2 regions of the Streptomyces sp. NPDC001709 genome follow, and region 1 is predicted to be linked to the other one. Evidence: riboswitches for the same ligand, from Rfam matches in the RefSeq annotation. Region 1 holds a riboswitch; the other holds the start of a gene.
What was found. Region 1 has a riboswitch for cyclic di-AMP ahead of ACWC0C_RS03580 (M23 family metallopeptidase). Riboswitches for the same ligand answer to the same signal wherever they lie in the genome.

Region 1 (14,144 bases):
CTGCGTCTGCACCTCGCTCAGCGAGAAGCGCTCCATCAGGCGCTCCTTGGCCTGCGCGGAGTTCTCACTGGACCGGATCAGCCGGATGACCTCGTCGATGTCGACCAGCGCGGTCAGCAGACCCTCGACCAGGTGCAGCCGGTCGCGCCTCTTGCCGCGGCGGAACTCGCTGCGGCGGCGGACCACCTCGAAGCGGTGGTCCAGATAGACCTCCAGCAGCTCCTTCAGGCCCAGCGTGAGCGGCTGACCGTCCACCAGCGCCACGTTGTTGATGCCGAAGGACTCCTCCATCGGGGTCAGCTTGTACAGCTGCTCCAGGATCGCCTCCGGCACGAAGCCGTTCTTGACCTCGATGACCAGGCGCAGTCCGTGCTCGCGGTCGGTGAGGTCCTTGACGTCGGCGATGCCCTGGACCTTCTTCGAGTTCACCAGGTCCTTGATCTTCGCGATCACCTTCTCGGGGCCGACCGTGAAGGGCAGTTCGGTGATGACCAGGCCCTGTCGGCGGGCCGTCACCGTCTCCACCGACACAGTGGCACGGATCTTGAACGTGCCGCGGCCCGTCGCGTACGCGTCCCGGATGCCGTCCAGGCCGACGATCCGGCCGCCGGTCGGCAGGTCAGGGCCGGGGACGTGCTTCATCAGCGCGTCCAGGTCCGCGTTCGGGCTCTTGATCAGGTGGCGGGCGGCCGCGATGACCTCGCGCAGGTTGTGCGGCGGCATGTTCGTCGCCATGCCGACCGCGATGCCCGAAGAGCCGTTGACCAGCAGGTTCGGGAAGGCGGCCGGCAGTGCCACCGGCTCCCGCTCCTGGCCGTCGTAGTTCGGCGCGAAATCGACCGTGTCCTCGTCGATCGACTCGGTCATCAGGCTCGTCGCCTCGGCCTGCCGGCACTCGGTGTACCGCATGGCGGCCGGCGGGTCGTCATTGCCCAGCGAGCCGAAGTTGCCGTGGCCGTCGACGAGCGGCACACGCATGGAGAACGGCTGGGCCATGCGCACCAGGGCGTCGTAGATCGACGCGTCGCCGTGCGGGTGCAGCTTGCCCATGACCTCGCCGACGACACGCGCGCACTTCACGTAGCCGCGGTCGGGGCGCAGGCCCATCTCGTTCATCTGGTACACGATCCGCCGGTGCACCGGCTTGAGGCCGTCGCGGGCGTCCGGCAGGGCGCGCGAATAGATGACCGAGTACGCGTACTCGAGGTAGGAGCCACGCATCTCGTCCACGACGTCGATGTCGAGGATCTTCTCCTCGTACGAGTCGTCTGGCGGCGGGGTCTTCGTGCTGCGGCGGGCCATCGCTGCCGGCTCCTTGCTGAAGCGATTGACGGATCTGACGCCGACCATTGTGGACCGCGGCACTGACAACCCGTACCGCGACCCGGTCCCGGCGGACTTCCGGGAGCCACGGGCCGGTCCGGGGCAGGCTAAGGGATCCGCTGTGGGCGTACGGCCCGCGGGAACTTCGCCGACGCCCCGCACGGTTTGCATACAGTGGCAGGAACGGCAGGAAACCGCGGTTTCGACAACCGCTCCGCTCGCGAAGGGACGTACATGCCCATGGGTCACACGACCACAGCCGAGGCAGGCTCCGGGGGCCTGACAGCGACCGAGCATCGCCTGGCCAACGGTCTGCGCGTGGTGCTCTCCGAGGACCACCTGACCCCGGTGGCGGCGGTCTGCCTCTGGTACGACGTCGGCTCCCGCCACGAAGTCAAGGGACGTACCGGCCTGGCTCACCTTTTCGAGCACTTGATGTTCCAGGGCTCGGGGCAGGTCAAGGGCAACGGTCACTTCGAGCTCGTCCAGGGCGCCGGCGGCTCGCTCAACGGCACCACCAGCTTCGAGCGCACCAACTACTTCGAGACCATGCCCGCCCACCAGCTGGAGCTCGCCCTCTGGCTGGAGGCAGACCGGATGGGCTCGCTGCTGGCCGCCCTGGACGACGAGTCCATGGAGAACCAGCGGGACGTCGTCAAGAACGAGCGCCGCCAGCGCTACGACAACGTGCCCTACGGCACCGCCTTCGAGAAGCTGACCGGCCTGTCGTACCCGCAGGGCCACCCCTACCACCACACGCCGATCGGCTCGATGGCGGACCTGGACGCGGCCACCCTGGAGGACGCCCGCCAGTTCTTCCGCACCTACTACGCGCCGAACAACGCGGTACTCTCCGTGGTCGGCGACATCGACCCCCGGCAGACGCTCGCCTGGATCGAGAAGTACTTCGGGTCGATCCCGTCCCACGACGGCAAGCCCGCGCCCCGCGACGGCACCCTGCCGGACGTCATCGGCGAGCAGAAGCGCGAGGTCGTCGTCGAGGAGGTCCCGGCGCGCGCCCTGATGGCCGCCTACCGGCTGCCGCACGACGGCACGCGCGCGTGCGACGCCGCCGACCTGGCCCTGACCATCCTCGGCGGCGGCGAGTCCTCCCGCCTGTACAACCGGCTGGTGCGCCGCGACCGTACGGCCGTCGCGGCCGGCTTCGGACTGCTGCGCCTGGCCGGCGCGCCCTCGATGGGCTGGCTGGACGTGAAGACCTCCGGTGACGTCGAGGTGCCGGTCATCGAGACCGCCATCGACGAGGAGCTGGCCCGGTTCGCCGAGGGGGGCCCCACGCCCGAGGAAATGGAGCGCGCCCAGGCCCAGTTGGAGCGCGAGTGGCTGGACCGGCTGGGCACGGTCGCCGGCCGCGCCGACGAACTGTGCCGGTACGCCGTCCTGTTCGGCGACCCGCAGCTGGCCCTCACCGCCGTGAAGCGCGTCCTGGAGGTGACCCCGGAGGAGGTCCGGGAGGTCGCCCAGGCCCGCCTGCGCCCCGACAACCGCGCGGTGCTGGTCTACGAACCGAAGTCCCCGGAGAAGGCCCCGGACGCCGACGTGCCCGAGGACCCGGAGCAGGAAGCGACCGTAGAGGCCGGCAACGAGAACGAGGAGACGGCCAAGTGACCGAGCTCGCCACCATGGACTTCCACCCCCAGCCGCAGCCCGGCGAGGCCAAGCCGTGGGCGTTCCCGGCCCCCGAGCGGGGCACACTCGACAACGGCCTGACCGTGCTGCGCTGCCACCGCCCCGGCCAGCAGGTCGTCGCCGTCGAGGTGCTGCTGGACGCCCCCCTGGACGCCGAGCCGGCCGGCCTGGACGGCGTCGCCACGATCATGGCGCGGGCCTTCTCCGAGGGCACCGACAAGCACTCCGCCGAGGAGTTCGCCGCCGAGCTGGAGCGCGCGGGCGCCACGCTGGACGCGCACGCCGACCACCCGGGCGTCCGGATCAGCCTGGAGGTCCCGGCCTCCCGCCTGGCCAAGGGCCTCGGCCTGCTCGCCGACGCGCTGCGCGCGCCCGCGTTCGCCGAGAGCGAGGTCGAGCGGCTGGTCCGCAACCGCCTGGACGAGATCCCGCACGAGTTGGCCAACCCCTCCCGCCGGGCCGCCAAGGAGCTCTCCAAGGAGCTGTTCCCCGCGGCCTCGCGCATGTCGCGCCCGCGCCAGGGCACCGAGGAGACGGTCGAGAAGATCGACGCCGCCGCCGTACGCGCCTTCTACGACCGCCACGTCCGGCCCGCGACGGGCACCGCGGTCGTGGTCGGCGACCTCACCGGGATCGACCTGGACGCGCTGCTCGGCGACACCCTGGGCGCCTGGACCGGCACCCCGGGCCAGCCGCGGCCCGTGCCGCCGGTGACCGCCGACGACAGCGGCCGCGTGGTCATCGTGGACCGGCCCGGCGCCGTCCAGACGCAGCTGCTCATCGGCCGCGTCGGCCCCGACCGGCACGACCGCGTGTGGCCCGCGCAGGTGCTCGGCACCTACTGCCTCGGCGGCACCCTCACCTCGCGCCTGGACCGCGTCCTGCGCGAGGAGAAGGGCTACACCTACGGTGTGCGCTCCTTCGGCCAGGTCCTCAGGTCCGCCCCGGACGGCACGGGCGCGTCGATGCTCGCCATCAGCGGCTCCGTGGACACCCCCAACACCGGCCCCGCGCTGGACGACCTGTGGAAGGTGCTGCGCACCCTCGCGGCGGAGGGTCTGACCGACGCCGAGCGGGACGTGGCCGTGCAGAACCTCGTCGGGGTGGCGCCGCTGAAGTACGAGACCGCGGCGGCCGTCGCGAGCACGCTGGCCGACCAGGTCGAACAGCACCTGCCCGACGACTTCCAGGCGACGCTCTATCAGCAGCTGGCCGCGACGGGCACGGTGGAGGCCACGGCGGCCGTCGTGAACGCCTTCCCGGTGGACCGCCTGGTGACCGTCCTGGTCGGTGACGCCTCCCAGATCAAGGCGCCGGTCGAGGCGCTCGGCATCGGCGAAGTCACCGTCGTGGCGGCCGAGTAGCGGGAGCCGTCGTAGCGGCCGGGTGCGCCCGGGCGGCCGCACACGCGCGTGGGGCCCTGACGACCTACAGGCCGTCAGGGCCCCACGCTGTTCCACTCCCTTCCTCAGATGCCCGATTTGAGGGGGAGGTTGCCTGTCTGCCCTGTGGGATGCACTACAAAAGCCCGGATCCGTTTGGGATTCGAAAGCCGGCTTCCGTAGCGTCGTCCGGGCTGTTCGTCAGTAGGCAGTGCGCCGCACCCGCGGCACCGGACAGCCATCGCCGAGTCCCCGTACGGCGCGAGCCAGGGGAGCCGGGGACCCACCGTCCCTGGGGTGAATCGGACGCCCGCGCGCGAGCGAGGGGGTCCGTAGGAGACCTTCCTGCTCCGAACCCGTCAGCTAACCCGGTAGGCGAGAGGGAAGGAAAGGACCAGCCACTTCATGGCGTTCATGTGCGCCACCGGGAAGCACCGCAAGCCCGGCCGGGTCAAGCGCACCACCGCTCAGGCGGCCGGCGTCGCGGCTCTCGCCACCACCGGTGTCATCGGCACCCTCGCGGCGTCCCCCGCGTCCGCCGCCCAGAACTCCGTCGAGCAGACCGGCCTCACCCCGGTGATCACCGTCGGCGACGACATCGGCGAGCAGATCGACGCGCAGGCCGCCGAGCAGAAGCAGGCCGCGGAGCGGAAGGCGGCCGAGGAGGCCGCGGCCAAGGCGGCGGTGGAGAAGGCCAAGCAGGAGCGCGAGGCCAAGGCCCGCGCCGCCCGTGCGGCCGAGCGTGAGCGCCTGAACGCGTTCGTCGCCCCGATAGCCGACTCCTACGTGTCCACGGGCTACAAGGCCAGCAGTTCCCTGTGGTCCTCCGGCTCGCACACCGGCATCGACTTCCATGCGGCCAGCGGCACGTCCGTCCACACGGTCGGCTCCGGCACCGTCGTCTCCACCGGCTGGGGCGGCGCGTACGGCAACCAGATCGTGATCCGGATGGCCGACGGCATGTACACCCAGTACGGCCACCTGTCGTCCATCGGCGTCTCGGTCGGCCAGCAGGTCATCCCGGGCCAGCAGATCGGCCTGTCCGGCGCGACCGGCAACGTCACCGGCCCGCACCTGCACTTCGAGGCCCGTACGACCCCCGACTACGGCTCGGACGTCGACCCCGTCGCCTATCTCCGCAAGCACGGTGTGAACGTCTGACCGGACGCCCGTTCGGCATCCATGGCCCCGGCTCACCGAGCCGGGGCTTTCGTCGTTTTCCGCGCCGTCCACCGGACCCGCTGACCAAAAAATATCCATGGATTCCGACCCGCCGTCGGAAATTCCGGCTCATTGGAATAGAGTCACGGAACACGCGTCCATCGTCGACGTTTCACGGGGATTAAGGCGGAGGTCGGTCATGCGTATTCCGGCGCATTCGGTGTGTACGGCGATCCGGGACGACATCGTCGCCGGTGTCTACGAGCGCGGCGGCCGCCTCACCGAGGAAGTCCTGGCCCGCCGCTACGGCGTCTCGCGTGTCCCCGTCCGCGAGGCCCTGCGCACCCTGGAGGCCGAGGGCTTCGTGGTGACCCGCCGGCACGCGGGCGCGTGCGTGGCCGAACCGAGCGAGCAGGAGGCCGCCGACCTGCTGGAGATGCGCATGCTCCTGGAGCCGCTCGGGGCCGCCCGGGCCGCCCAGCGGCGCACGGAGGCGCACCTGAAGGTGCTGCGCGGTCTGGTGAGGCTGGGCCAGGAGCGGGCCAAGCGGGGTAACAGCGAGGATCTGCGCTCGCTGGGCAGCTGGTTCCACGAGACGCTCGCCCAGGCCTCCGGCAGCCCCTCGCTGACCGCGATGCTCACCCAGCTGCGGCACAAGATCGCCTGGATGTACGCGGTGGAGACGCTGCCGAGCCCGGTGGAGTACTGGGCGGAGCACGGCGCCATCGTGGACGCGGTGGCGCGTGGCGACGGCGAGCGCGCGCGGGCGGTCACGGCGCTGCACACCGAGCGTGCGACGGCCGCCCACCGGCTGCGTTTTTCCGGGGCCACCGAGCGTGTGAGAACTTCGCAACACGCCGTAAACATGTCGGGCCTCCGGCATTAACAACGGCGCCGTATACAAAGAAGAGAGGTATTCGGCTGCGGTGTATTTCCGCTGCCCTAATTCCCGTGTGTGCGCAAATGGGCCGGGAAAGAGCGGAGCCGCGCCGCCCGAAAAGGGCGACGCGGCTCCGGTGTATCAGCGCGCCGGCGGTCAGACCGTCTCGGGCAGTTCCTCGAGGCCCTCGGAGACCAGCTTGGCCAGACGGTCCAGGGCGGCGTCCGCGCCCTCGGCGTCGCAGGCCAGAACGATTTCCTCGCCACCCTGGGCGCCCAAGCCCAGGACGGCCAGCATGGAGGCCGCGTTGACGGGGGTGCCGTCAGCCTTGGCGATCGTCACCGGGACGCCTGTGGCCGTGGCGGCTCGGACGAAGATGGAGGCGGGGCGGGCGTGGAGGCCCTCGGCCCAGCCGACGTTGACGCGGCGCTCAGCCATGTGTTGCTGCCCTTCAGTCTTCAGGGTTGTCTAGACCAGTTTCCCATATCGTGAGGCATGCCCGGATCGGACCTTAGTCCTGGTCCGGAGTGGCGTCGGATCGCGGCCTCGATCCGACTTCGTCCTCCACAGACTGCCCCGCGCCGTTGTCCGACGCGAGCCGTACTCTGGGGCCCATGCAGACCTCGGCGGACCGGCAGGACCGGCACGAGTACCCCGCTCACTGGGAGGCGGACGTAGTGCTGCGCGACGGGGGTACCGCGCGCATCCGGCCCATCACCATTGATGACGCCGACCGCCTCGTCAGCTTCTACGAGCAGGTCTCGGACGAGTCGAAGTACTACCGCTTCTTCGCGCCGTACCCACGGCTCTCCGCCAAGGACGTCCACCGCTTCACGCACCACGACTTCGTGGACCGGGTGGGACTCGCGGCCACGATCGGCGGCGAGTTCATCGCAACCGTACGCTATGACCGCATCGGTGCCGACGGCCTGCCCGCCTCCGCGCCCGCCGACGAGGCAGAGGTCGCCTTCCTGGTGCAGGACGCCCATCAGGGCCGCGGGGTCGCCTCCGCCCTGCTGGAGCACATCGCGGCCGTCGCCCGCGAGCGCGGCATCCGCCGCTTCGCCGCCGAGGTGCTGCCCGCCAACAGCAAGATGATCAAGGTGTTCACGGACGCCGGTTACACCCAGGAGCGCAGCTTCGAGGACGGCGTCGTCCGCCTGGAGTTCGATCTCGAACCCACCGACCGCTCCGTCGCCGTGCAGCGCGCGCGGGAACAGCGCGCCGAGGCCCGCTCGGTACGGCGGCTGCTGATGCCCGGCTCCGTGGCGGTCGTCGGCGTCGGCCGGGCCCCCGGAGGCGTCGGCCGCAGCGTCCTCGGCAACATCCGGGACGCCGGCTACGGCGGCCGGCTGCACGCCGTGAACAAGGCCTTCCCGGAGGACCTCAAGGAGGTCGACGGGGTGCCGGCGTACCGGTCCGTGCGGGACATCGACGCTCCGGTGGACCTCGCCGTCGTCGCCGTACCGGCCGAGTACGTGCCCGGTGTGGTCGCCGAGTGCGGGGCGCACGGTGTGCAGGGGCTCGTCGTGCTGTCCGCCGGATACGCCGAGAGCGGACCCGAGGGGCGCGAGCGGCAGCGGGCGCTGGTCCAGCACGCGCGCGCGTACGGCATGCGGATCATCGGCCCGAACGCCTTCGGGATCATCAACACCGCGGCGGACGTCCGGCTGAACGCCTCCCTGGCCCCGGAGATGCCCCGCCCCGGCCGCATCGGGATGTTCGCCCAGTCCGGCGCCATCGGCATCGCCCTGCTGTCCCGGCTGCACCGGCGCGGGGGAGGGGTCACCGGGGTCACGGGCGTGTCCACCTTCGTGTCCGCCGGCAACCGCGCGGACGTCTCCGGCAACGACGTCCTCCAGTACTGGTACGACGACCCCGAGACCGACGTCGTCCTCATGTACCTGGAGTCCATAGGCAACCCGCGCAAGTTCACCCGCCTCGCGCGGCGGACGGCGGCCGCGAAGCCGCTGGTCGTGGTGGAGGGGGTCGGTTCCGCGCCGCAGGGACACGCGGTACGGGCCACCCGGCTGCCGCACGCCACCGTCTCCGCGCTGCTGCGCCAGGCCGGGGTGCTCCGGGTCGACACGATCACCGAGCTGGTCGACGCGGGGCTGCTGCTCGCGCGTCAGCCGCTGCCTGCGGGGCCGAGGGTGGCGATCCTCGGGAACTCCGAGTCGCTGGGGGCGCTGACGTACGACCGGTGTCTGGCGGAGGGGCTGCGGCCCTCGCGTCCGCTGGACCTGACGACCGGGGCGACGGCGCGGGACTTCCACGGGGCGCTGGCGCGGGCCTTGGCCGACGACACGTGCGACTCCGTCGTGGTGACGGCGATCCCCGCGATCGGGGAAGCGTCGCCGGGGGATGCGGAGCTGGCGGAGGCGTTGCGGTCGGCGGCGGCCGCGGTTCCGGGGAAGCCGGTGCTTGTCGTGCATGTGGAGCTCGGGGGGCTGGCTGAGGCGTTGTCGGCTGCGGCGAGTACCGCACCTGGGGCCGTTGACCCTGCGGAACGACTGCCCACCGCGGGAGCGGACCGGCCGCCCATCGCAGCCACCCCTCCGGAAGGCACCCGGCTCATCCCCGCCTACCCCGCCGCCGAGCGTGCCGTCCGGGCGCTGGCCGAAGCCGTGAAATACGGGCAGTGGCGACGGGAGGCCATGGACCCCGGGAAGGTGCCCGAGTACGACGACATCGACGAGAAGGGGGCCGCGCGGCTGATCGGTGAACTGCTCGCGCGTGGGCAGGGGCTCACGATCTCCGACGCGGAGACCTGCGAGCTGCTCGGCAAGTACGGCATACCCGTGCGGCGCGCGCTGCCCGCGCCCACCCCGGACGCCGCCGCCGAGGCCGCCCGTGCGCTCGGGTACCCGGTCGCCCTCAAGGCCACCGCCCCGCACCTCAGGCACCGCGCGGACCTCGGCGGCGTACGCCTCGACCTCGCGGACGAGGAACAACTGCGCCGGGCGTACGCCGAGTTGACCGAGCTGTTCGGGAAGCCGGAGGAGCTGCGTCCGGTGGTGCAGGGCATGGCGCCGCGCGGGGTCGACACCGTCGTACGGGCCGTGATCGATCCGGCGGCCGGGGCCGTGCTGTCCTTCGGGCTCGCCGGGGCCGCCTCCCAGCTCCTCGGCGACATGGCGCACCGGCTCGTCCCGGTCACCGACCGGGAGGCGACCTCGCTGGTGCGCTCGATTCGTACGGCACCGCTGCTGTTCGGCTGGCGCGGCTCCACGCCCGTCGACACCCCGGCGCTGGAGGAGCTGCTGCTGCGTGTGTCCCGGCTGGTCGACGATCACCCGGAGGTGGTCGCCGTCACCCTGGAGCCGGTCGTCGTCGCCCCGCACGGCGTGAGCGTCCTCGGCGCCACGGTACGGCTCGCGCCCCCGCCCGCCCGCGACGACCTCGGCCCGCGCACGATGCCGGCCTACTGAGGCGGGGGAGGGGGGACCGCACGGAGATCGCCGGCCGGCGCGTGCCCGAGGGCAGCCACGCCCCATGACCCGTGGCCAAGCCCCGCGCCCCTCGGGCCGGCTGCCCCCGCGTCGGCTTCCGGCGACCGGCCCGGACCCCCCTTGCCCACGGATTAGGATGGACGCCATGGCCAAGACCAGTACGACGACCCAGGGGCTGCGCTCGGCGATCGAGCGCAGCGGCTACTACCCGGCCCTCGTGGCCGAGGCGGTTGAGGCCGCCGTGGGCGGCGAGCCCATCCGGTCGTACCTGGTCCACCAGGAGACCACCTTCGATCAGAACGAGGTGCGGCGGCATGTGACCGTGCTCGTTCTCACCGGCAACCGGTTCATCGTCAGCCACACCGACGAGCAGGCCGCCGACAGCACGTCCCCGACGCCGTACGCCACCACCTCCACCGAGTCCGTGAAGCTCGGCCGGATCTCCTCGGTCGTGGTCAGCCGGGTGGTCGCGAATCCGGAGCAGTACAAGCCGGGCACGCTGCCCCGCGAGGTCGTGCTGACCATCGGCTGGGGCGCGGTCAGCCGCATCGACCTGGAGCCCGCCGCCTGCGGCGACCCCAACTGCGACGCCGACCACGGCTACACGGGCAACTCCACGGCGGACGACCTCAGCCTGCGCGTCAGCGAGGCCGGGGACGGCCCGGAGACGGTGCGCCAGGCGCTCGCCTTCGCGCAGTCCATCTCGGAGGCGACCGCGGACGTCACCCGCTGATGTCCCAGCTCTCCGCCTGGGACCACCCGGAACCGCTCGCCCTGGACACCGCGCCGCTGCCCGAGTACGGCACCGGCTCCCTCGCCGACCTGCTGCCCACGCTGGCCGCCGGCATGGGCGTCCCCGGACTGAGCGCCACGATCGGGGAACTGACCGCGGCCGACCGGGCCTGTGTCCTGTTGATCGACGGGCTCGGCTGGGAGCAGCTGCTGGCCCACCGGGACGAGGCCCCCTTCCTGACCTCGCTGCTCGGCACCTCGCGCGGTGGCACCGGCCGCCCGCTCACCGCCGGCTACCCGGCGACCACCGCGGTCTCCCTCGCCTCCGTCGGCACCGGCCTGCCGCCCGGCGTCCACGGCCTGCCCGGCTACACCGTGCGCAACCCGGACACCGGCGAGCTGATGAACCAGCTCCGCTGGCAGCCGTACACCGATCCGCGCGCCTGGCAGCCGCACCCCACCGTCTTCCAGCTGGCCCAGGCAGCCGGGGTGCACGCCGCCCAGGTGACCTCGCCCATCTTCGAGCACACCCCGCTCACCAAGATCGCGCTCAGCGGCGGCAGCTTCCACGGCCGGCTGAGCGGCGAGGAGCGCATGGACCTCGCGGCCGAGCAACTGGCCGCCGGGGACCGCTCGCTGGTCTACACGTACTACTCCGAACTGGACGGCGCCGGGCACCGCTACGGCGTCGCCTCCGACACCTGGCGCGGCCAGCTGATGTACGTCGACCGGCTCGCCCAGCGCCTCGCCGAGCAACTGCCGCCGCGCAGCGCGCTCTACGTCACCGCCGACCACGGCATGGTCGACATCCCCTTCGACGACGAGCACCGCATCGACTTCGACACGGACTGGGAGCTGCGCGCAGGGGTCGCCCTGCTGGGCGGCGAGGGCCGGGCGCGGCATGTGTACGCGGTGCCGGGCGCCGAGAACGACGTACTGGCCGTCTGGCGCGAGGTGCTGGGCGAGCAGTTCTGGGTGGCCTCGCGGGACGAGGCGATCGCGGCGGGCTGGTTCGGGCGGCCCGGCGAGTGCGCCGAGCGGGTGTACCCGCGGCTCGGGGACGTGGTCGCGGCCGCGCACGACGACGTCCTGATCATCGCGTCCGAGCGGGAGCCCAAGGAGTCGGCGCTGGTCGGCAACCACGGTTCGATGACGCCCGCCGAGCAGCTGGTCCCGCTGCTCGAAGTACGCTCCTGAAGCCCCCTGTCCTGACTGTTTGCCGAAAGGTGCTCAACTCCTCATGCCCGAGCTGGTGTTCTTCTCCGGAACGATGGACTGCGGGAAGTCCACGCTGGCTCTGCAGATAGAGCACAACCGCTCGGCACGGGGCCTCGTCGGCATGATCTTCACCCGGGACGACCGGGCGGGCGAGGGCAAGCTGTCCTCCCGGCTGGGCCTCGTCACCGACGCGGTGGAGGTCGCGGACGGCCAGGACCTGTACGCCTATCTCGTGGAGCACCTCTCCCAGGGCCGCCGGGCGGACTACGTGATCGCGGACGAGGCGCAGTTCCTCGGGCCCGAGCAGATCGACCAGCTCGCGCGGGTGGTGGACGACCTCGGCCTGGACGTGTACGCCTTCGGGATCACCACCGACTTCCGCTCCAAGCTCTTCCCCGGCTCGCAGCGGCTGGTGGAGCTGGCCGACCGCATCGAGGTACTCCAGGTGGAGGCACTGTGCTGGTGCGGCGCCCGCGCCACGCACAACGCCCGCACGATAGGCGGCGAGATGGTCGTCGAGGGCGAGCAGGTCGTGGTGGGCGATGTGGGTGGGGCTTCGGAGACCGTCGGGTACGAGGTTCTGTGCCGCCGTCACCATCGCCGGCGGATGACGAGCGCGACGGCACGAGCGGCGGCACTGTCGCCTGACGTGTTGCCGGTCACGTCGGGTTGACCACGTGTTCGGGGAGCCGGCGCGGTCCACGCGAGTGTCACGCGCCGATGCCCCGACCTGATACGGGGCCGGGGCCCCGGGTCCGTCACCCACCCTGAGTGGTCGGCTGATCGTGGCCCGCCGATTCCGTCCCCGAATGCTCAGTGCGGGTTCTGGATCACCGCGAACTCCGCGCCCTCGGGGTCCGCCACCGTCGCCACCCGGCCGTGCGGGCTGTCGTGCGGCTGTCTGATGACGTTGCCGCCGAGGTCCGCGACCTGCCGCACCGTCGCTTCGGCGTCGGCGACCTCGAAGTACGTCTGCCAGTGCGGTCCGCGATCGCGGGGCAGGCCATGGCCCATGCCGTGCAGCCCGGCCACCGGCCGGCCGGCGAGGTGCAGGGTGACGTAGTCGAAGTCGGCGGACACCACCGGCTCCCGTTCGTAACCGAACACGGTCGCGTAGAACTTGGAGACGCTCTCGGTCTCGAAGGTCACCAGCTCGTTCCAGGCGGGCGTCCCGGGCACACCGGTGATCGCGGTGCTGAGGTGCCCGGCGCCCTGCCAGATGCCGAACACCGCCCCGGAGGGGTCCGCGGCGATGGCCAGCCGCCCGGCCTCGGCGGCGTCCAGCGGGCCGACCGCCACCGTGCCGCCGCATTCCCGTACCGTGTCGGCCGTTTGGTCCACGTCGTCCGAGGCGAGGTAGGGCGTCCAGGCGATCGGCAGCCGGCGGTCCGGCGGCAGCTGGCCCATGCCCGCCACCTCGCGCCCGTCCAGCAGCGCCCGCACATACGGGCCCAGCTGCTGCGGGCCCGGCTGGAACTCCCAGCCGAACAGCTCGCCGTAGAACTCCTCGGTGGCGGCCAGCCCGTGCGCCATCAGGCTCACCCAGCAGGGCGTGCCGGGTGCGCGCCGCGCGTGCGGACCGGCCGGCTCCCGTGCCTCGGTCATCGATCACTCTCTCCCCGGCCCCTCGCGGTGGCCGTGTCGCTTCCGCTCCCCGGAAGGGGTGTCCACGCCGGCGCCGGGTACGCCCGTGCCGGTGCCCGCATCCTCCACGCCGCAGCGGGCCATAGCGCGCCGCCGCTCGGCGACACCTCCGGGAGGATGCCCGATCTGCCGTCTTTCGCCGCTTCCTGACGATGGCCGGCGGGTGTCCGTCGGCTGTACAGCCCGTGCCCGATCCCATACGCCTCGTGATCGAGCCTGTCCGGCCGAGCAGAGTATCCGGACCTGGACGCCGCGGCCACCCCTGGCGTATGGATGGACACCATGACAGCCATCATCACCGCAACCGATCTCGCACACGAGCTGACCGGCGACCGCCCGCCGGTGCTGCTGGACGTGCGCTGGCAGCTGAGCCTGGCGAAGGCGGCGGGCGCGCCGGCCTTCGACGGGCCGGCCGAGTACGCGGCCGGACACCTCCCCGGAGCGGTCTTCGTCGACCTGGACCGGGAGCTGGCCGGCGCGCCCGGGGAACGGGGCCGGCATCCGCTGCCCGACCTCCCGGAGTTCGGCGCCGCGATGCGCCGTGCGGGTGTGTCGGTAGGCCGCCCGGTCGTCGTGTACGACGGCGGTCAGGGCTGGGCGGCCGCGCGCGCCTGGTGGCTGCTGCGCTGGACGGGTCACCCGGATGTGCGGGTGCTCGACGGCGGATTGCCGTCCTGGGAGGGCGAGCTGTCCACCGAGGTG
Region 2 (14,144 bases), on a different contig from region 1:
GTCTCGCCGTTCACCGCGACGACCGCGCCGAGCAGGCCGAGCACGCCGCAACCCCCGTACGTCCCGGCCCCGATGCCCCACGTCCCCGCGCCCCAGCCGCACGTGCCCGCACCGCCCCAGCGCCCGGCGCCCACCCACATCGAGCAGGTCCGCGCCGAACTGGACGAGCTGAGCGACTACCTGCGCCAGCACGACGGCCGGCCCGACAGCCACGAGGGCGGAAGGTGAGCGTGGCGACAGGACGCGTCGTCGCCGGCCGGTACGAACTGTCCACGCTCATCGGACAGGGCGGCATGGGCCAGGTGTGGACGGCCTACGACCAGCGGCTCGACCGGCGCGTGGCGGTGAAACTGCTGCGCCCCGACAAGGTGGCGGGCCAGGAGGCGGACGAGCTGCGCCGCCGGTTCATGCGCGAGTGCCGGGTGACCGCACAGGTGGACCACCCGGGCCTGGTGACGGTGCACGACGCGGGCAGCGAGGGCGAGGAGCTGTTCCTCGTCATGCAGTACGTCGACGGCGCCGACCTGTCCGACCACCTCGCCGAGCACGATCCGTACCCGTGGCAGTGGGCGGTCGCGGTGGCCGCGCAACTGTGCGCCGTGCTGAGCGCCGTGCACGCCGTGCCGATCGTGCACCGCGACCTCAAGCCGCGCAATGTGATGGTGAAGCAGGACGGCACCGTCACCGTGCTCGACCTCGGCGTGGCCTCGGTCATGGACACCGACACCACCCGCCTCACCCACACCGGCTCCCCGATCGGCTCGCCCGCCTACATGGCGCCGGAGCAGGCGATGGGCGGCTCGGTCGGCCCGTACACCGACCTGTACGCGCTCGGTGTGCTGATGCACGAACTGCTCAGCGGTGACGTGCCGTTCGCGGGTTCGACGGCGCTCGGCGTGCTGCACCGGCACCTGTACGAGCCCCCGCTGCCCGTGCGCCGTATCCGCCCCGAGGTCCCCGAGGCGCTGGAGACGCTCGTCCTGCGCCTGCTCGCCAAGGACCCGCAGCACCGCCCGGCGTCCGCGCAGGAGGTCTACGAGGACCTGGCGCAGCTCCTGCCCGCGCGCGGCACGCCCACCGGGGCTCCTTTGGACCCCACGCGCCCCTTCCTGCGCCCGCACGCCCCCTGGCCGGATCGCGCGCGGACCCCCGCGCCCCAGCCCGCCCCCGTCGCGCCGGCGCCGCCGGTGGCCGAGAAGCCCGATGTCGCCGCGGCCGTGGACGAGGTCAAGCGCCTGCTGGGGGAGGGGCGCATCACCCAGGCCGTGGACATCCTGGGCGCGATCCTGCCCGCTGCCGCCGAGCAGCACGGCGAGCACTCCGCGGTCGTACGCACCCTGCGCAAGCAGTACGCGGCCACGCTCATGGACGACGGCCAGTACCGGCGCGCTCTGCCCGAACTGCGCCGACTCGCCGACGAACGCGCCGCCGAGGCAGGCCAGGCCGACCCGCAGTCCCTGCGCTACCGCTACGAGGCCGCGCAGTGCCTGGAGCAGCTCGGCCAGCCGGCGGCGGCGCTCGCCGAGTACCGCGCGCTGCTGCCGTACTACGAGAACCAGTACGTCTCCGGCGATCCGCAGCTGGCCCACGAGGTCCGCCGGCGCATCGGCCACCTGCTGCTCGCCCTCGGCGACCGGCCGTCCGCCCACGACACCCTCGCCCGGCTGCTGATGGACGTGGAGCGGCTGCACGGCCCCGGCTATCCGATGGCCTTGGAGATCCGGCGCACCCTGCAGTGGCTCGGGCAGGTGCGCGGTTAGCGCATACGGCACCGGCTGAGCCGAAGCGGTGGGTGCGGTGGGTGCGGCGGTGCCCGAAGCGCATGCGAATCGTTGGTCGAATGGGTTGGCCGCGGCCCGCCCACTGCCTACCATCGATCACCGCAAGACTTTGTGCACCGTCGCACAATCTCCTCGGGAGGTTTCCTTGCACCGCCGCCGTCGCACCGCGCTCGTCCTCACCGCCGCGATCGCCGCCGCGGCACCCCTGCTGACCGCCTGCGGAAACGACGCGCACCCGGGCGCCGCCGCCGTCGTCGGAGGGCAGCGCATCACCGTCGCCCAGCTGGAGAACCGGGTCGACGAGATCCGCAGGGCCCAGCGGGCCGCGGTGCCGGACGAGACCCAGTACCAGCAGGTCCTCGCCTCCACCAGCAGCCTCACCCGGGACACCCTGCACAACATGGTTCTCGACCGGGTGCTGCACCGCGCCGCGCAGGACGAGGGCGTCACGGTCACCCGCAAGGAGGTCCAGCAGATGCGCACCGGCCTGGAGCAGCAGGCCGGCGGTGCCAAGGGGCTGCAGACCGCCTGGCTGCAGAAATACGGCATCGCCCCCGCCCGCCTCGACGACAACCTCCGGCTCCAGCTGGAGGCGCAGAAGCTGGCCGAGCGGCTCGGCACCGACACCAGCCAGCCCGCCTTCTGGAAGGCGCTGTCCAAGGCCTCCGGGGAACTCCACATCGACCTCAACCCGCGCTACGGCACCTGGGACGTGCAGAAGAGCAGCCGCGTGGACGCCAAGACGCCCTGGGTGCGGGAGGTCACGGCGGCGGCGGGCGGGCAGCCGGTGACGGCGTAGCGGGCGGCCTTTGGTCATACGATCACACGATCGTCCCCGTCCTGTGGATAACCGAATCCGCTCCCGGCCGCGGTGGGTTACGTTCGGATCGTGAACGCATCCAGCCCCGGCCTCGCCCCCGCTGCCGACCACGGTCGCATCGTCCTGCTCACCACCAGCCACCGCGTCGCCCCCGGCCTGCTCTCCTGGCCCGCCTGGCAGGCCCTGCGCGCGGCCGATGCCGTGCTGTGCGCGGACGGGACGCATCCGCAGCTGCCGTATCTGCGGGAGGCGGGGATAGGGGTGGAGGAGGCGTCCCCCACCGCGCAGGAGCTCGTCGACGCCTGTGCCGGCGGGCGGACCGTGGTGGTCGTGGCCACCGGCGAGGGGGAGCCCGCGCTCACCGACGGCCTGGCCCGGCTGGCCGGCTCCGGCCGGGTCGCCATGCCCGAGCTGGAGCTGCTGCCCGCCTCCTACGACCTGCCCGGCGCCCGCCTGCTCGACCTCGTGCAGGTCATGGACCGCATCCGCGCCGAATGCCCCTGGTCGTCCCGGCAGACCCACCAGGGCCTCGCCAAGTACGGCATCGAGGAGGCGTACGAGCTGGTCGAGGCGATCGAGGCCGGCGACCGCGCGGAGCTGCGCGAAGAGCTGGGCGACGTCCTGCTCCAGGTCGTCTTCCACTCCCGGATCGCCGAGGAGCACCCGGACGCGCCGTTCTCCATCGACGACGTGGCCGGCGGCATCGTCGCCAAGCTCGTCCACCGGCACCCGCACGTGTTCGGCGACGAGAAGGCCGAGACGCCGGAGGACGTCAAGGAGCACTGGCTGCGCACCAAGGCCGAGGAGAAGCGGCGCAGCTCGGTCACGGAGGGCGTCCCGCTCGGCCAGCCCGGCCTGGCCCTCGCCGCCAAGCTCGTCTCCCGAGCCCGCACGGCGGGCCTCGACGTGCCGCTCCCGCAGGGCGAGGGGATCGGCTACCAGCTGCTGACCCTGGCGGCCCGCGCCGAGGCGGAGGGCGTGGACCCGGAGGCGGCCCTGCGCGCGGCGGCGCGGGCGTACCGGGACGCCATACGGGAGGCGGAGGGGGTCGCACCCCAGGCGACAGGCGCGGCCCCCGGCGACCACCGGGACGCGGAGGCCCACCCGGATCCGGATACGGTCGAGGGGTGACCGACCAGCACCACCCCTCGACGGGCCCCACCGCCGCAACCCCTTCCGCCGAGGGCACATCCACCGCCCCTACCGAGATCCCGACCCCACCTTCGACCGGGGGTCCGGCCGCCGACCCCGCCGGGGGTTCGGCTGCAGCCTCTGCCCGGGGCTCTGCCCACAACTCCGCCGGGGGCTCTGCCCGCAACCCCGCCCGGGGTTCCGTCGCCGGCTCCGCCGAAGGCTCCTCCGTCCATGCCGCCGGTGGCGAGCGTTCCGGCCCCGCGCTCTTCACCTGGGAGTTCGCCACCGACCCCTATCCCGCCTACGCCTGGCTGCGCGAGTACGCCCCGGTGCACCGGACGCGGCTGCCCAGTGGGGTGGAGGCCTGGCTGGTCACCCGGTACGCCGATGCCAAGCAGGCCCTCGCCGACCAGCGGCTGAGCAAGAACCCGGCGCATCACGACGAGCCCGCGCACGCCAAGGGCAAGACCGGCATCCCCGGCGAGCGCAAGGCCGAGTTGATGACGCATCTGCTGAACATCGACCCGCCGGACCACACCCGGCTGCGCCGGCTGGTCAGCAAGGCGTTCACACCGCGCCGGGTCGCCGAGTTCGCGCCCCGCGTGCAGGAGCTGACCGACCGGCTCATCGACGGGTTCGCGGCGAGGGGTTCGGCCGACCTCATCCATGAGTTCGCCTTCCCGCTGCCCATCTACGCCATCTGCGACATGCTCGGCGTCCCGCGCGAGGACCAGGACGACTTCCGGGACTGGGCGGGCATGATGATCCGGCACGGCGGCGGGCCGCGCGGCGGGGTCGCACGGTCGGTCAAGAAGATGCGCGGCTACCTCGCCGAGCTGATCCACAAGAAGCGCGAGGCGCTGCCCGAGCAGCCCGCGCCCGGCGAGGACCTCATCTCCGGCCTCATCCGCGCCTCGGACCACGGAGAGCACCTCACCGAGAACGAGGCCGCCGCGATGGCGTTCATCCTGCTGTTCGCCGGCTTCGAGACGACCGTCAACCTCATCGGCAACGGCACCTACGCCCTGCTCACCCACCCAGGGCAGCGCCGGCGGCTCCAGGACTCCCTGGCGCGGCGGGAAAGGGACCTGCTGGAGACCGGAGTCGAGGAACTCCTGCGCTACGACGGCCCGGTGGAGCTGGCCACCTGGCGGTTCGCCACCGAGCCGCTGACCATCGGCGGGCAGGACATCGCGCCCGGGGACCCGGTGCTCGTGGTGCTCGCGGCGGCCGACCGGGACCCGGAGCGGTTCGCCGGCCCGGACGTGCTGGACCTCGCCCGCCGCGACAACCAGCACCTCGGTTACGGCCACGGCATCCACTACTGCCTCGGCGCCCCGCTCGCCCGGCTGGAGGGCCAGACCGCGCTCGCCACCCTGCTCACCCGCCTGCCCGACCTGCGGCTCGCCGTCGATCCGGCCGAGTTGCGCTGGCGCGGCGGGCTCATCATGCGGGGCCTGCGCACCCTGCCGGTGGAGTTCACGCCCACCGCCTGAGCACACTCCTCCCGGGAAAAGTGACGCGCGTTCAACTATGTGATCTTCACGTGATCTGCGCGGCATTAACTTGTGACAAGTGATCGTCTGCCGATACGTTCACCCATCAGTGTGGCGAGGGGCAGAACTTCGCCGCGCCGGTCCTGCTGTCGCACGAAAGGCTTCCGCATGCTCTCCGGGAACGGTCGTCACCGTCGCCCCCGTCAGGCTCCGGCCCTCCTCGTCGCGGCCGGAGTGACCGGCTCCGCCATCGCGATTCCGCTGCTCGGCGCCGCGAGCGCCAACGCGGCCGACGGGACCACGTGGGACAAGGTCGCCGAGTGCGAGAGCGGCGGTTCGTGGAGCGCGGACACCGGAAACGGTTATTACGGCGGCCTGCAGATCTCGCAGGTCGACTGGGACAAGTACGGCGGAACGCAGTACGCCGAGAGCGCCGACCAGGCCAGCCGCTCCCAGCAGATAGCGGTTGCCGAGAAGATCCTCGCCGACCAGGGCACCAAGCCGTGGGCCATGTGCGCGCTGACCGCCGGGCTGACCTCCCACTCGGGTTCGGTCGACGTCGACACCGGCGTCGGCGGACCGGGTGGCTCCGGCGACACCGGCGGGTCGAGTGACACCTCCGGCACGTCCGGCAGCTCCGATTCATCCGGTCTGCCGGATTCGTCCTCGTCCGGCACCGATACCGGCTCCGACGCCGGCTCCAGCTCCGGTTCCAACTCCGGCTCCGGCTCGGACTCCTCCGTCCCGGATCCCTCCGGCTCCGCCTCGGACTCGAGCGCCACGCCGACCCCGAGCCCGAGCGAGGACGCCTCCAAGACTCCGGACAAGTCGGGCGGCCCCACCGATACCAGCACCCCCAAGTCCGACAAGACTGACAAGTCCGACTCGACCGGCAGTGGAGGCTCGCAGGGGAGCGACGGTTCCCCCACGGCGACTCCCGGCATCGATGATTCGGACAATTCCCGGCAGAGCGCCGGTTCTTGGAGCCTGGTCGACACCGGCGCGCTCAGCAGTGGCGGACGTCACCGTGGTGAGAGCGCGGATGAAAGCGTGCCAAACGGTCAGAACGCCGTACCTTCCGGCCGTCACGCCGACCGCGATCCGGGCACCTACACCGTCCGCGAGGGCGACTCCCTGGCCTCCATCGCCGACTCCCTTGGCGTCGACGGCGGGTGGCACGCCCTCTATGACGGCAACAAGAAGGTCATCGGCGCCGACCCGAACCACATCACCGCCGGTCAGACCCTGAAAGTCGGGGGCGAAAAGGACGCCCGATAGCGGCAGTTGACGCCCCCTTTCGCGGCTGATTGTCCGGTTTGGCGAAAGTGTGGGATGAGTCTCAGAAGCCCTGATCGTCTTTGAAATTCCGTCGATCGCATGTCTACGGTCAGGACCGCTCGTCACCACGAGCCCCGGCACTCGCAACGCCGAATCCTGCCAGCGGGTTGCCCGGGAACAGTCGTCGCGTCAAGCGCCGTAGGCAGGAGCGGGGGACCCAAGGTAAGCGCCGGGCCCAGCGGTTGACGCTGGAACCGGCTAGGGGTGAAGCCGCGCCTCGCGAGAGCGAGCGTGCGGCCGGGCAACTCAACCGGCCCGAACCCGACAGCTCACCTCGCAGGCGTCGGTGAGGGGATCGATCCATGCTGTTTTCCGGCAAGGGCAAGCACCGTCGTCCGTCCAAGGCCACCCGCGCCATCGCTCTCGCCGGTGTGACCGGCGCCGCCGTCGCCGCCCCGCTGATGGCGGCCGGCAACGCCTCCGCCGCCACCGCCTCCGAGTGGGACACGGTCGCCCAGTGCGAGTCGGGCGGCAACTGGTCCATCAACACCGGCAACGGCTTCTACGGCGGTCTGCAGTTCTCCGCCTCGACCTGGGCCGCGTACGGCGGCACCGCGTACGCCGCGCAGGCCAACCAGGCCACCAAGGCCCAGCAGATAGCCGTCGCCGAGAAGGTCCTCGCCTCGCAGGGCAAGGGCGCCTGGCCGGTCTGCGGCACGGGCCTGTCCTCCGCCGCCTACAACGGCGCGGCCCCGAGCACCAGCTCCTCGAAGAGCCCCAGCACCACCACCCGCTCCACCGACCAGCAGGCCGCCACCCGCTCCGCCGAGCGCACGGCCCCGAAGGCGAGCAAGACCGTCACGACCCCGACCGGCAAGAAGGTCAAGAAGGGTGACGGCGAGTACAAGGTCGTCACGGGTGACACCCTCAGCTCCATCGCCGAGAAGCACCACGTCGCCGGCGGCTGGCAGCAGCTGTTCAAGCTGAACAAGGACATCGTCGAGGACGCGAACCTCATCTACCCGGGCCAGCAGCTGCACCTGAAGTAAGCGACAGCTGCCCTTCGGGTCCGCCCCCCGTCCCCACGGGCTCCCCGCCCCGGCGCGTGTTCCCCCGTACGCGCCGGGGCGGGGTTTTTTACTGCACCCCTTGTCCGCGCCTCTTGTCCGTGCCCCTCTGCCGTACCCCTCTTCTGCGCCCCTTTTCCGTGCGCTTTCCCCACTCTTCACCTCGGCCTCACCCGGAGGCCCCTTTGTTCCGTGGGTGAACAATGGGTACCGTCTGCGTGTCCTCCCCGTCCACGGGGCGGTCGGTCGGTGGCCGACGCCCCCGGGACGGTTAGGCTCTAGTCGCAAGGCACAGCCGTAAGGCACACGCCCCGCACTTCCAGCGTCACATCCCAAGAAGGAGATGCTCGTGCCGTCCATCGACGTCGTCGTAGCCCGGGAAATCCTGGACTCCCGAGGCAACCCCACGGTCGAGGTCGAGGTCGGCCTCGACGACGGCAGCACGGGTCGTGCCGCCGTCCCGTCCGGCGCCTCGACCGGCGCCTTCGAGGCCATCGAGCTGCGCGACGGTGACCCCAACCGTTACCAGGGCAAGGGCGTCGAGAAGGCCGTCCTCGCGGTCATCGAGCAGATCGGCCCGGAGCTGGTCGGCTACGACGCCACCGAGCAGCGCCTGATCGACCAGGCCATGTTCGACCTGGACGCCACCGACAACAAGGGCTCCCTCGGCGCCAACGCCATCCTCGGCGTCTCCCTCGCCGTCGCCCACGCCGCCTCCGAGGCCAGCGACCTCCCGCTCTTCCGCTACCTGGGCGGCCCGAACGCGCACCTGCTGCCGGTGCCGATGATGAACATCCTCAACGGCGGCTCGCACGCGGACTCCAACGTGGACATCCAGGAGTTCATGATCGCCCCGATCGGCGCGGAGTCCTTCTCCGAGGCCCTGCGCTGGGGCACCGAGGTCTACCACACCCTCAAGAAGGTGCTGAAGGCCAAGGGCCTGTCCACCGGCCTCGGTGACGAGGGCGGCTTCGCCCCGAACCTCGGCTCCAACCGCGAGGCCCTCGACCTCATCATCGAGGCCATCAAGGAGGCCGGCTACGCCCCCGGCCAGCAGATCGCCCTCGCGCTCGACGTCGCCGCCTCCGAGTTCTACAAGGACGGCAAGTACCTCTTCGAGGGCAAGGAGCGCTCCGCCGCCGAGATGACGGAGTACTACGAGGAGCTCGTCGCGGCCTACCCGCTCGTCTCCATCGAGGACCCGCTGTTCGAGGACGACTGGGCCGGCTGGAAGGTCATCACCGACAAGCTCGGCGACAAGGTCCAGCTGGTCGGCGACGACCTGTTCGTCACCAACCCCGAGCGCCTCGCCCGCGGCATCGAGGACGGCGCCGCCAACGCGCTGCTCGTGAAGGTGAACCAGATCGGTTCGCTCACCGAGACCCTGGACGCCGTCGAGCTGGCCCAGCGCAGCGGCTACAAGTGCATGATGTCGCACCGCTCCGGCGAGACCGAGGACGTCACCATCGCCGACCTGGCCGTCGCCACCAACTGCGGCCAGATCAAGACCGGCGCCCCGGCCCGCTCCGAGCGCGTCGCCAAGTACAACCAGCTGCTGCGCATCGAGGAGATCCTCGACGACGCCGCGGTGTACGCGGGCCGCAGCGCGTTCCCCCGCTTCAAGGGCTGACCCACTCCGGGTTAAGCCTTAGCCAGTCGTACGTACGTCCCCGGAGCCGGTCCCGTACCGTGTCCGGGGACGTACGCACGTGTGAAAGGGGAGGCGGAGAGCCGATGGCCGTCAAGGACCGGGACCGTTTCTCCACCGCGACCAGGCTCAGACTGCTCGGCGAGCAGACGGCGGCCCGGGTCTACCGCTCCCAGACCAAACGGCAGGCCCGCCGCTCCCGGCTCACCGGCCGCGCGGCGCTGCTCGCGCTGGTGCTGTGCTCGATGATCGTCGCGCTCGCCTATCCGATGCGGCAGTACGTCTCCCAGCGCGCGCAGATCTCCGACCTGCAGCGGCAGCGGGAGCAGGCCGCCAAGCGGGTCGAGCAACTGCGCGACCTCAAGGCGCGCTGGCAGGACGACTCCTACGCCGAGCAGCAGATCCGGCGCCGGCTGCACTACGTGATGCCCGGGGAGACCGGGTACGTGGTCGTCGATCCCGGCGCAGCCAAGCAGTCCCGTGCCTATCTCGGGGCCGCCCACCGGCCCTGGTACGCGAACGTCTGGGACGGGGTCGACAAGTCCGACGCCTCCGACCAGTGAACCGACAGAAAGCCTTTCGAGAAGCAGTCATGGAAACGCCCCCGCCGCCCACTCCGCGCACCGAGCCCACCGACGCGGACGTCGAGGCCTTCAAGCAGCAGCTGGGCCGCCCGCCGCGGGGCCTCAGGGCCATCGCGCACCGCTGCCCGTGCGGTCAGCCGGACGTCGTGGAGACCGCGCCGCGGCTGCCCGACGGTACGCCCTTCCCGACGCTGTACTACCTCACCTGCCCGAAGGCGTCCTCCGCGATCGGCACGCTGGAGGCGAACGGCGTGATGAAGGAGATGACCGAGCGGCTGGCGACGGACCCCGAGCTGGCCGCCGCGTACCGCTCCGCGCACGAGGACTACATCCGGCGCCGGGACGAGATCGAGGAGCTGAAGGGCTTCCCGAGCGCGGGGGGCATGCCGGACCGGGTGAAGTGCCTGCATGTGCTGGTCGCCCACTCGCTGGCCGCCGGCCCGGGTGTGAACCCGCTCGGGGACGAGGCGCTCGCCATGCTGCCCGAGTGGTGGCGCAAGGGAGCCTGCGTGACCTTCGACGACACCGAGACCGAGGGGGACGGGAAGTGACCCGCGTCGCCGCCATCGACTGCGGTACGAACTCCATCCGCCTGCTCGTCGCGGACATCGACCCGGAGACGGGCGAACTCGTCGATCTGGACCGGCGGATGACGATCGTCCGGCTCGGCCAGGGCGTCGACCGGACCGGCCGGCTCGCGCCGGAGGCGCTGGAGCGGACCTTCGCCGCCTGCCGTGAGTACGCGGAGATCATCAAGGAGCACGGCGCCGAGGAGCTCCGCTTCGTGGCCACCTCGGCCTCCCGCGACGCCGAGAACCGGGACGAGTTCGTGCGCGGCGTGCTGGACATCCTCGGGGTCGAGCCGGAGGTCGTCACCGGCGACCAGGAGGCCGAGTTCTCCTTCACCGGCGCGACCAGGGAGCTGCGCGGGCGGGCGGACCTCACCAAGCCGTACCTGGTGGTGGACATCGGCGGCGGCTCCACCGAGTTCGTCGTCGGCGACGAGCACGTGCGGGCCGCGCGGTCCGTGGACGTCGGCTGTGTACGGATGACCGAGCGGCATCTGGTGCACGAGGGCAAGGTCTCCGACCCGCCCACCGAGGAGGAGATCGCCGCCATACGGGCCGACATCGAGGCGGCCCTGGACCTCGCCGAGCAGACGGTCCCGCTGCGCGAGGCGCACACCCTGGTGGGCCTCGCCGGGTCCGTCACCACCGTCTCGGCCATCGCGCAGGAGCTGCCGGAGTACGACTCCGCGCGCATCCACCACTCCCGGATCTCCCACGACCGGGTCCGCGAGATCACCGAGTGGCTGCTGCGCTCCACGCACGCCGAGCGTGCCGCCGTCCCGTCCATGCACCCCGGCCGGGTCGACGTCATCGGCGCGGGCGCCCTCGTGCTGCTCGCGATCATGGAGCGGATCGGCGCCGAGGAGGTCGTGGTGAGCGAGCACGACATCCTCGACGGCATCGCCTTCAAGGTGGCCGAGCAGACGGAACGGACGGAGTCCGGTAGGAAGCCGGCTGACCTGCGGTGACGTGGAACGGCCCCGGTTCCTCGGACGCGGGAACCGGGGCCGTCGCCTCAGCCCGGGGCCAGTCGGCCCTCAGATGCAGAGGATGACGATGAGGCCGTCACACTCCTCGTCCTCGTCATGGCCGCCGCCGCCTTCGTGATGGCCGCGACCCTCGTCATGGCCCCGGCCCTCGTCGTGGCCGCCGCCCTTGTCGTGGCCGCCGCCCGCGCGGGCGGCCGCCTGGGCGGTGAGGTGAGAGCCGGGCGTCGCGGCCACGGCGGATGCGGCCGTCGCCGTCCCCGCGGCAAGAACGAGGCCCAGGACCGCGCCGACCGCGGTTATTCGCGAGATGGCCTTCTTGGAGGCCTTCTGTGTAGTGGTCATGCCGTCACGCTATGTGCGCATATGCCCAAATATCACGCGGTATATGGCTGACCGGGTGAACGACACGCCGTCCAACGGCCCGGGCGGGTGAACCTGTTGCCCGACCCTCTTTTGTTACTCATGGGTAGCCAACTGCTGAGCAGGTCGGATAACGTTTGAGCGATTTCCGAAGCGCCATGGGTCCCCTCCGTGGCGTGGCGTCGGAAAACTTCGTGAAGTTCTTCACAAGGAATTCGGGACGGTCGACGTACGGAAGAGGGCCTGTTGGCCCTTTCAGGGGATGAAGAGGCCCTTGAACGTGTTCAGATAGGGGTTGTGGGACGCCTTCGGATCGCGTGCCGACAGGGGTGTTTCGGGCGGCTCACATCCTCGCCCGCTGCCGAGAGAGGCAGCTCACGCGGCCTTGACAACGGCTCAAAGGGTGCTGCGGTTCCCTTTGGTGGTCATGACCTGCATCACGTGGGCCGCGGAGTGTAGCACAGGCCCTGTCAGACCTTGTGAAGGGGCGCACGAGCGACCCTCCAGTCGCGGGTGGATACTCGATGGCATGAGCACCACGGAGCGTCCCAGGATCCTCGTAGTAGGCGGTGGGTACGTAGGCCTGTACGCAGCTCGGCGCATTCTCAAGAAGATGCGCTACGGAGAGGCGACCGTCACGGTCGTCGACCCCCGGTCGTACATGACCTACCAGCCCTTCCTCCCCGAAGCCGCCGCCGGCAACATCTCCCCTCGCCATGTCGTCGTCCCGCTGCGACGCGTGCTGCCGAAGGCGGAGGTCCTCACCGGTCGGGTCACCACCATCGACCAGGACCGCAAGGTCGCCACGATCGCCCCGCTGGTGGGCGAGGCGTACGAGCTGCCTTTCGACTACCTCGTCATCGCGCTCGGCGCCGTCTCCCGCACCTTCCCGATCCCCGGCCTCGCCGAGCAGGGCATCGGCATGAAGGGCATCGAGGAGTCCATCGGTCTGCGCAACCACGTCCTCGAGCAGCTGGACAAGGCCGACTCCACGACCGACGAGGAGATCCGCCGCAAGGCGCTCACCTTCGTCTTCATCGGTGGTGGCTTCGCGGGTGCGGAGACCATCGGCGAGGTCGAGGACATGGCCCGGGACGCGGCCAAGTACTACAAGAACGTGTCCCGTGAGGACATGCGCTTCATCCTCGTCGACGCCGCCGACAAGATCCTCCCCGAAGTCGGCCCCAAGCTCGGCCAGTACGGCAAGGAGCACCTGGAGGGCCGCGGTGTGGAGATCTACCTCTCCACCTCCATGGACTCCTGCGTCGACGGCCACGTGGTGCTGAAGAACGGCCTCGAGGTCGACTCCAACACGATCGTGTGGACCGCCGGCGTCAAGCCGAACCCGGCCCTCGCCCGCTTCGGTCTGCCGCTCGGCCCCCGCGGCCACGTCGACTGCGAGCCGACGCTTCAGGTCAAGGGCACGGACTACATCTGGGCCGCCGGTGACAACGCCCAGGTCCCGGACCTCGTCGGCCGCAAGGCGGGCAACGAGAACGCCTGGTGCCCGCCGAACGCCCAGCACGCGCTGCGCCAGGCCAAGGTGCTCGGCGACAACGTGGTCTCCGGTATGCGGGGCTTCCCGCAGAAGGACTACGAGCACGCCAACAAGGGTGCGGTCGCCGGTCTCGGCCTGCACAAGGGCGTGGCGATGATCGTCATGGGCAAGGTGAAGATCAAGCTCAAGGGCCGCCTCGCCTGGTACATGCACCGTGGCTACCACGGCATGGCGATGCCGACCTGGAACCGCAAGATCCGCGTCCTCGCGGACTGGACGCTCGGCATGTTCCTCAAGCGCGAGGTCGTCTCCCTGGGTGCCATGGAGAACCCGCGCGAGGAGTTCTACGAGGCCGCCAAGCCGGCGCCGGTCGCCGCCGCGAAGACCGGGGAGAAGGCCAAGGCCTCCTGACCCACGGTCGCTGAAACACGCCGAAGGACCTCCCGCCATCCGTGGTGCGGGAGGTCCTTCGGCGTGTGGTCGCCCGGTCAGGTGGACGCGGCGGATCCCTCGGTCTGCGAGGTGCCGTGGTCCGGAACGTGGATGCTGTCGAGCACCTGCTGGTAGTCCTGGTCGACGGCCTTCTGCTGATCGTCGGTGCCGACGTTCAGGATCACCATCGCCTGCGCTCCGGCGTCGACGAGGCGGATGTGCCCCACCATGCCGTCGGCGCCGACGAGCTTGGCCTCCAGGTAGTGGTGGCCGTCCTTCGTGGTGCCCTCATGGGCATCGGTGCTCTTCAGCTTGGCGCTGGGATCGCCGCTGTTGAAACCGTCCACCACGGGCTTGAGACCTTCGTTGAGGTCCCACGGCTTGGACGGATCCACGGCGGGCCCGTCGAGGACCGAGAAGCCCATGACCCCGTATCCGGTCCTCACCTCATAGGTACGGCTGTTGAGCCCGCTGTCGGAGTACTTCTG

Region 2: linked by a shared signal. The riboswitch ahead of ACWC0C_RS02505 (transglycosylase family protein) and the one ahead of ACWC0C_RS03580 (M23 family metallopeptidase) in region 1 are both predicted to bind cyclic di-AMP.

What each region holds. Positions count from the first base shown of each region.
Region 1 covers NZ_JBSFGB010000002.1:152,403-166,546, forward strand. The annotation lists gene ACWC0C_RS03565 (DNA gyrase/topoisomerase IV subunit A) at 1-1,302, opposite strand, end outside; gene ACWC0C_RS03570 (M16 family metallopeptidase) at 1,558-2,952, shown strand; gene ACWC0C_RS03575 (M16 family metallopeptidase) at 2,949-4,337, shown strand; cyclic di-AMP (ydaO/yuaA leader) riboswitch at 4,588-4,748, shown strand; gene ACWC0C_RS03580 (M23 family metallopeptidase) at 4,761-5,516, shown strand; gene ACWC0C_RS03585 (GntR family transcriptional regulator) at 5,716-6,402, shown strand; gene ACWC0C_RS03590 (HPr family phosphocarrier protein) at 6,553-6,834, opposite strand; gene ACWC0C_RS03595 (bifunctional acetate--CoA ligase family protein/GNAT family N-acetyltransferase) at 7,011-9,827, shown strand; gene ACWC0C_RS03600 (DUF5998 family protein) at 9,985-10,581, shown strand; gene ACWC0C_RS03605 (alkaline phosphatase family protein) at 10,581-11,777, shown strand; gene ACWC0C_RS03610 (thymidine kinase) at 11,821-12,471, shown strand; gene ACWC0C_RS03615 (VOC family protein) at 12,612-13,403, opposite strand; gene ACWC0C_RS03620 (sulfurtransferase) at 13,725-14,144, shown strand, end outside.
Region 2 covers NZ_JBSFGB010000001.1:501,682-515,825, forward strand. The annotation lists gene ACWC0C_RS02475 (hypothetical protein) at 1-228, shown strand, start outside; gene ACWC0C_RS02480 (protein kinase domain-containing protein) at 267-1,760, shown strand; gene ACWC0C_RS02485 (SurA N-terminal domain-containing protein) at 1,927-2,580, shown strand; gene ACWC0C_RS02490 (nucleoside triphosphate pyrophosphohydrolase) at 2,671-3,732, shown strand; gene ACWC0C_RS02495 (cytochrome P450 family protein) at 3,729-5,231, shown strand; gene ACWC0C_RS02500 (transglycosylase family protein) at 5,400-6,509, shown strand; cyclic di-AMP (ydaO/yuaA leader) riboswitch at 6,694-6,867, shown strand; gene ACWC0C_RS02505 (transglycosylase family protein) at 6,872-7,558, shown strand; gene eno (phosphopyruvate hydratase) at 7,920-9,206, shown strand; gene ACWC0C_RS02515 (FtsB family cell division protein) at 9,311-9,787, shown strand; gene ACWC0C_RS02520 (DUF501 domain-containing protein) at 9,817-10,359, shown strand; gene ACWC0C_RS02525 (Ppx/GppA phosphatase family protein) at 10,356-11,345, shown strand; gene ACWC0C_RS02530 (hypothetical protein) at 11,415-11,708, opposite strand; gene ACWC0C_RS02535 (NAD(P)/FAD-dependent oxidoreductase) at 12,256-13,635, shown strand; gene ACWC0C_RS02540 (hypothetical protein) at 13,713-14,144, opposite strand, start outside.